2 regions of the Eubacterium sp. F2 genome follow, and region 1 is predicted to be linked to the other one. Evidence: riboswitches for the same ligand, from Rfam matches in the RefSeq annotation. Region 1 holds a riboswitch; the other holds the start of a gene.

What was found. Region 1 has a riboswitch for lysine ahead of dapA (4-hydroxy-tetrahydrodipicolinate synthase). Riboswitches for the same ligand answer to the same signal wherever they lie in the genome.
Region 2: it holds a riboswitch for lysine, as region 1 does, so the genes downstream of both, ACI77B_RS09525 (glycyl radical protein) here and dapA (4-hydroxy-tetrahydrodipicolinate synthase) in region 1, are expected to answer to the same signal.

The regions. Positions count from the first base shown of each region.
Region 1 is NZ_CP176393.1:1,379,527-1,383,535, forward strand. It holds gene ACI77B_RS05745 (hypothetical protein) at 1-258, shown strand, start outside; gene ACI77B_RS05750 (hypothetical protein) at 388-525, shown strand; gene ACI77B_RS05755 (hypothetical protein) at 529-720, shown strand; gene ACI77B_RS05760 (hypothetical protein) at 720-1,049, shown strand; gene ACI77B_RS05765 (hypothetical protein) at 1,361-1,531, shown strand; lysine riboswitch at 1,998-2,178, shown strand; gene dapA (4-hydroxy-tetrahydrodipicolinate synthase) at 2,433-3,329, shown strand; gene dapB (4-hydroxy-tetrahydrodipicolinate reductase) at 3,322-4,009, shown strand, end outside.
Region 2 is NZ_CP176393.1:2,186,912-2,190,920, reverse strand. It holds gene ACI77B_RS09540 (PhzF family phenazine biosynthesis protein) at 1-241, shown strand, start outside; gene ACI77B_RS09535 (peptide deformylase) at 485-895, shown strand; gene proC (pyrroline-5-carboxylate reductase) at 892-1,668, shown strand; lysine riboswitch at 1,862-2,038, shown strand; gene ACI77B_RS09525 (glycyl radical protein) at 2,291-4,009, shown strand, end outside.

The sequences.
Region 1 (4,009 bases):
GAAGAACTGACTGCGTCTTTCAAGACACTGTTTACGATTCAGAATCTGCCTGCAGAAGATGCGCAGAGACAGATCATGGAACTGGTCAGGAGAAACCAGAAGCAGCTGGAACAGGCAGAACGTCTGAGAAATGCAGATTATCTTTCCGGGATTACCCTGATCAGTATACTGCCGATGCTGATGATGTCGTTTTACCTGATCATTAATCTGCTGCTGATTCTGGCAGGATTTATGGGCTTGTCAAAGGGGGCATTTTAATGAGTGAATTTATGGCTGACTGCGGTGAACTTCTGATCGCTGTGGTGTTTACAATGCCGGTCGTATATGGTTTTGCATATTTTTGTCTGCATGTGATTTAGATTGATGCAGATTACAGGGAGGAATGAAATGACAGGGTTAATGGAAAAATATGGTACGTGGATTGTAGAGGCTGTGGCCGGTATAGGTATATTTGCCATCTGGCAGTGGCTGATTGCCAGTGGAATGGCGGGATTTGCCGTTTCTGTGATGGAAAGGATGGTCTAGCAGGTGAAAAGGTTTACCCAGGAGTATGGAATGTTTCTGGCTGCGGCAGTCATTGCGGTTGTTCTTATGATGCTGATGGTCAGAATGACAGGTTTTCAGAGCATGGGAGCCCGCATGATGAAACAGTCTGTTTCAGAGCACGGGTCCTATTTTCATATCGAGTGCAGAACGCCTGTGATGAAAGGAGGACGATAATGAAATCCGTTATTCCTACGATGCTGATGATTATCGGGATTGCAATTATGACGGCAACGGCGGTTTGTTTCCTGTCTTTTCAGATGCAGGTATCTGCTGCAGAGAATGTCCATGCTGAATGTATGACAAAACTTCAGGCAGCAAGGTGCAGCCCGCAGGCAGCTGCAGAATGCCAGAAGCGTATTTCCGTTCTGGGAAAAGACAGTCATCTGGAAGTGATACCGGAAGGAAGCCATGAGTCTGCCCTGGTGCGTCTGACCTATTATGCGGATATGCCGATTTTTCAGCTGTCCAGGAAAGGCGTAATACAAGGAAGTATACATGTGTGATTTATTGCCTGTTTTATCAGTGCCTAAGAAGGCGGGAGCTATATAAAAGAAATATTATCTGATCGTTGCTGTCTTATGGCTGAAGCTGTAGCAGGGAGGAAAGTATGGTCAAAATACGAGCAGATCCTGTGTCAAATACAGGATTCGAAAACGTTAATACAGTAAAATTAATTTTGTCTGGATCTTAATATCGGCGATAGACGATATAACTGAAAATTACGTGTACAACTATAATATAAACCGCTGCTTATGTATGGTGAAAACTGCCGGCATGACAGCACTTTTTTGTGGAGAAAAGGAGATCATATAACATGAATACATTTTTACAGGAATACGGTGTGATTATTGTTGCAGTACTTGTTACTCTTGCTATGGTAGGTATTGCAGTGTTTTTCGGAAACCAGGTACAGGAAGGAATTACGACTGTTCTGAATAAATTTATGAAGCTGGTAGCTGATGCGACACCGTCTACCGTGCATTAAAAATACGCGGTCGGAATACATTACAGGGAAATATATGGGAAGAGAGGCAGAACGGGAAGTCAAGACGCTCTGCCTCATTTTTTGTATTCTGATCTTTCTTGTTCTGACAGGAGCCGGAATGCCTCAACGTGAACATAAGCCGGACTACCGGTTTATTTCTGCTGAAACTATGTACACGCTTGAAGATTCATCACGGTGGAAAACGGATTCGGAGTGGAACCAGCAGCTTCGAAAATCCCTGAAAAAACACAGCGACCGTGACGCAAGATGGGTGTATATTTTTCAGCAGTGACGATGGCAAAGCAATGGCCGCCGGAACCGGGAGAATACTGCACGGTCTGCCGCGGCTGCGGTGGATAATTTTTCTCTTGCTGTTGGGAAATAAAGTTGTATTTTGGCAACAAAAAATAAAAAATAATCATTGCATGTTGACATATGAGAACAAAAAAGTTATTATTGAATCACAAATTGAGATAGAGGATGCGTCGGGCTAATAGTACGGCTTTTGAACATGCTATGCAGAGCAGGGGGCCGGAAAGGAGCAGACGCCGAGGGTATCACTGCTGCAGGGGTGATATATCCGGGCGGACAGAATAAGATCTGTCTGACTGTCGCATAAAGAATATATGCGGAGCGCTATCCTTGATAAGAACACCTGAATTGTTAGTTTTGGCAGAGATTTACGATGTGTATGCCCTGCACTGAAAAACAGCTTTGATCCAATGACGAACAGAGATGGGAGGTCTGGCTGTTAAATTGTGCGAATGCATTTTCTTCGTGTATGCTGACTGCAGTAATTCGGGAATGATAGTTATCAAGCAGCTGATTCCGTATCAGCTGCTTTTTTGTTCATCTCAATGCATTCTTTACTATTATCTGTTAAGAATCAGGAGGTTCTAAAATGGCAAACGAAGTTTTCAGAGGAATTGCAACTGCATTGGTTACACCGTTCAACGAGGATGGAAGTGTAGATTTTGACAGTTACGGAAAATTGATTGACTGGCAGATTGAACAGGGAATCAATGCTCTGGTAATTGCAGCAACGTCTGGTGAAGGTCCTACACTTTCCGACGCTGAACATAAAAAGTGCATTGAGTTTGCAGTAGAGCGCGCTGACCATCGTGTTCCAATTATTGCAGGAACAGGAAGCAATGACACGAACTATGGACTGCAGCTGACAAGATTTGCCTGCCAGGCTGGAGTTGATGCATGCCTCGTAGTTACACCATATTATAACAAGGCAACACAGAATGGCCTGGTGCGCATGTACAATGAATTCGCAGACGTATCTACAAAGCCGATTATTATTTACAACGTTCCTTCCAGAACGGGTGTTGATGTTAAGCCGGAAACTTATGCTAAGCTCGCTGAGCATGAGAATATCGCTGGAATCAAGGAAGCAAACGGAAATCTGTCTGAGATTCTGGATACCGTTTCTATGGTTGGTGACAAGCTCACACTGTACTCCGGAAACGACGATCAGATCGTTCCGATTCTGTCCCTTGGAGGAAAGGGATGCATCTCCGTGCTGTCCAACGTTCTTCCTAAAGAAACTGTTGAAATTACGGACCGCTGGTTTGCCGGTGATGTTGCGGGCGCTGCAGAGCTGCAGATTCGTTTCCGTGATCTGATTCGTGCACTGTTCTGTGAGGTCAACCCAATTCCGGTTAAGGCAGCAGTAGCAGCCATGGGAAGATGCAAGAATATTGTCCGTGCTCCGATGTATCCGATGGAAGAGCAGAACCGTCAGCGTCTTCTGGCTGCCATGAGAGCACAGGGGGTTGAGGTTAATGACTAAGGTAATTGTTACCGGCGCAGCCGGACATATGGGAAAGATTGTTGAAGGACTGGTAGAAGATGCTCCGGATATGGAAGTCGCTGCCAGAGTCAGCCCGAGCGGAAATGACGGAACCCTGCAGCACCTGGAGGACTATACCGGTGAAGCAGACCTGGTCATCGATTTTTCTCACCATGCAGGTACAAAAGAACTGATGGACTACTGCACAGCGCATAAGCTTCCTGCAGTCGTTGCTACAACCGGTCAGACGGACGAAGAAAAGGAAATGATCCGGAAAGCGGCAGAGCAGATTCCGGTGTTCTATTCTGCGAATATGTCGGTTGGAGTAGCGTTCCTTACGAAGATCGTAAAGCTTGCTGCACAGGTATTCCCTGATGCGGATGTGGAGATTGTCGAGGCGCACCATAACCGCAAGCTGGATGCACCGAGCGGAACGGCTCTGATGCTCGCTGACGCGGTGAAAGAGGTCCGTCCGGATGCAGAGTATCATTGCGGCCGTTCAGGACACTGTAAGCGAGAAAAAAACGAAATCGGCATTTCTTCTATCCGTATGGGAAATGTTGTCGGAGAGCATGAGGTTTTCTTTAACACAGGAAGCCAGACAATCAAGCTCCAGCATTCTGCACATGACCGCGCCCTGTTTGCGGAAGGTGCACTGGACGCAGCGAGATTTCTCCTGA
Region 2 (4,009 bases), 810 kb from region 1:
CCCGAAACTTGAGGTTGATGAGGATCCGGTCACGGGAAGCTCTCACTGCATGATCACGCCTTACTGGTGTGACCGTCTTGGAAAGGACAGCCTGACCTGTTTTCAGGCGTCAGAGCGGTCTGGTATTTTGTATACACAAAGAGCCGACGACAGAATCAAGGTCGCAGGCGAGGCCGTGCTCTACAGCGAAGGCGAAATTCTCCGCGATGATGAGACGGCAGAGCAGCGTGTAGATCGCTAAAAAATGACTGGACCGAGGAAAATCACAGACTTGTATTCTGTATACACTAATTTCAGCTGCCGTTTGGCTGCTCAGCAATTTGTCTGTCAATGGGGCAACAGGTTCGATGTTCTGTGCTGCAGATCAGAGTCTTGACGAAGCAGAGAAAGGGAATCCCCTTGACTGGAGTTTTTGTCGTGAGAGAAGCTGACAGGGAATCGCCTGTCGGGATAAAATAGAAACGAAGAGGAGAAAGTAAACGTTATGATTAAACCAATTATGAAGGACGCCATGTTCCTGAGGCTGAAATCGGAGCCCGCGGGCAGGGCGGATTTGCAGATTGCGTACGATCTTGAGGACACGCTGCATGCGCACCGCGATGAATGCGTGGGGATGGCGGCGAACATGATCGGAAGCCGGAAGCGGATGATTATCGTATCGCTGGGGCTGATGGATCTGGTGATGCTGAATCCGGAGATTACAGCGAAAAGCGGGCCTTATGAGACGGAAGAGGGCTGTCTTTCCCTTCCTGGCACGCGGAAAACCATGCGTTACGAGAAAATTACGGTGCGTTTTCAGGACACGGAGATGAAGTGGCAGACACGCGAATTCTCGGGGATGCCGGCGGAAATCATTCAGCACGAGTGCGACCATCTGGAAGGAGTTTTGATATGAAGATCGGAGCAATTGGCTACGGCCTGATGGGAAGCGCGATCCTGAAGGGCCTTGTAAGAAGCAGCGTCGTGAAGGCAGAAGACGTTCTGGTGTCAGGACATTCAGACAAAACGAGACGGCGCATAGAAAATGACGGATTTTCAGCGGCAGGGGATAATGCTGAAGCTGCGGCATGTGATGTCCTTTTAATTGCCGTTCCTCCGAAAATGCACGCGCCGGTCTGCCGGGAAACCGCCGCTGTTGTTACGGAAAATCATACCTTGATCTGGACGATCGCGGCAGGGATTTCCCTGGCGGAGTCAGAAGAACTGCTTGGAAATGGCACAGAAATTGTACGAACTATGCCGAATATCTGTGCAACAGTCGGTTCTTCTGTGACAGGCGTAACGTTCAACGAGAACGTGACAGAGCCACATAAAAAGCTGCTTTTGGAGCTGATCGAAGGTTTCGGCTCAGCAGTGGAAATCCGGGAAGAAATGATGGACCGCATCGTTCCGGTTACCGGAAGTTCACCGGCGATGATCTTTATGCTGATCGACGCCATGTCGAACGCGGCGGCCATGCAGGGCTTCAACTGGGACGATTCCGTCCGCCTCAGCGCGGAAACCGTAAAGGGTTGTGCGGAAATGGTTCTCCAGTCCGGAAAACACCCGGCTCAGCTGCAGAATCAGGTCTGCACCCCGGGCGGCCTGACCCTTGAGATGGTGAAAAAGCTAGAGGAAGACGGATTCCGGAATGCAGTCATGGACGGCATGCTGGCGGTGGGGAAGTAAAGAAAGCCGGGAATATGAAGTGGGTACGGATACAATGGATGAGATCGGTATCCATTTGCATGGTATTTTGTTCAGCTGAAAGATATTTGTGCTGCGCGCACAAATAAATAAAGAAAATATGTTCGTAAATTCAAATAATCGATTGACATAATGCCATCTGGGTGATTTAATAGAAGTGCACAAAATAGAAAAACAATAAGATAGAGGTTGCGAAGCGCATCAGTACACGGGGAGAAAGGCTCAGGGAAGCCGGCCTGTGGAAAGGGCAATTCGCCGAAGGAACTGGCCGCCCGATACCAGTATCCTGGGACGTCATAGAAGATATGACGGACTGTCGCTGCAGAGATGCAGACGGAGCGCTGTCTGAAGATATAGAAACACAATAATTATGACTTTTGCTTTAAATTTGAAGCAGATGTAAAAATCGATGTTGTATGATGATGCCATGGGAAGCGTTTTGCGGACCATGGTTTTTTTCTTTATTCGATGAAAGGGAGAGGAGAACATGCTGAATGAACGACTGACAAGAATGAGAGACCGGCTCTGGAATTCCAGACCCTGCATTACTTCTGAACGTCTTGTTCTGGAGACGGAGGCATAAAAAAAGTTTGCCGGCGATGCCATTCCGATTTTCCGTGCGGAGGTGGTCCGCTACATCATGGAGCATATGACGACACTGATCAACCGGGATGAGCTGATTGTCGGAACGCCGACCAATAAGTACCGCGGCGCGAATCTGCATCCGGAATTCCAGTCCAGCCAGTGGTATGCGAGTGATATCGACGATTTCACGACGAGAAGCAAGGATCCCTATGATATTTCGCCGGAAGACAGAGAGACGATCCTGAAGACACTTCCGTACTGGAAGGGGAAGTCCATGGAAGACATGTCTAAGCACGCTCTTCCGCCGCACACGGAGAAGTGTATCGAAGATGATATTATCACCGTCGGCCTGCGGAACGGCGTCTCCGGTGAGACGACCTGCGACCATGAGAAACTCCTCACCGTCGGCCTGAAGGGCTACATGGAAGAGTGCCGGACAAATATAGAACGGACGGTTCGCTGCGGCCAGGAGGCTGAACAGAAAATCAACTTCTGGCAGGCCTGCATCATTCAGTGCGAAGGACTGATTACCTATGCACACAGAATGGCGGAGGAGGCAGAACGCCAGGCAGAAGCCTGTGATGATCCGAAGAGAAAGCGTGAGCTTCTGACGATTGCAGAGAACTGCAGAGTCGTTCCGGAAAATCCACCACAGACCTTCCAGCAGGCTCTACAGATGGTCTGGTTTGCCCATGTGGCCTTCCATATCGAAGTCTGCACAACCGCCAGCGGTTTTGGAAGATTTGACCAGTATATGTGGCCATTTTACAAGAAGGATGTCCTCGACGAGAAAAACATCACAGAAGAAGAAGCGCTGGAGATGCTGGAATGCCTGTATCTGAAGGCCTGCGAAGTTTATGAAGTCAGAGATAAATGGTATGCGACGTCTTTTGCAGGATATCCGATGTGGGAAATTCTGGTTGTCGGAGGCCAGACCCCAGATGGAAAAGATGCGACGAACGAACTTTCCTATGTCTGCCTGCAGGCTGCTGATGAACTGAGAACCACGCAGCCGGTTATGGCAGTCCGCGTCTGGAAGCATACGCCGGAAAAACTGATCCGCATGGGCTGCCGGATGATTCAGGAAGGCCAGGCAAATCCGGGATTCTTCAATGATGAAGCCGCGATGAAGATGTCTCTTGGAAAGGGCTGTTCCATGGAAGAAGCCAGAGACTGGACGATTGTCGGCTGCATTCAGCCGGGCCCGGGAGGCGGAGCGACAGACGGTTCTCCGGATGCCGGATACGTCAATATGGGAAAGATGATCGAATTCGTCCTTCACAATGGCGTCGATCCGAAGACGGGAAAACTCATGGGTCTTCAGACAGGCGATCCGCGCAAGTTCAGGACAATCGAAGATTTTAAAAATGCCCTGAAGATGCAGATCCTTCACCACTATAAGCTGGTCACAGAAGGCTACAACATCATGCAGAGCATGCACATGACCCGGTTCCCGGTAATTTTCGCCAGCATGGTGACAAAAGGCTGCGTAGAAAGCGGAAAATCGGTGCAGCAGGGCGGCGCGAAATACTCTACTGCGGGTCTCTTCGTCACAGGCGCTGCGAACCTCGCGGATTCTATCGCAGCTGTTGATCAGTGTGTCTTCAAAGACCACGATATTACCATGGATCAGCTGATCGACGCGCTGGATCACAACTTTGAAGGAAATGAGAGGATGCGCCAGCTGCTCCTGAACAAGCCTCCAAAATTCGGTAATGACAATGCATATGTAGACGGT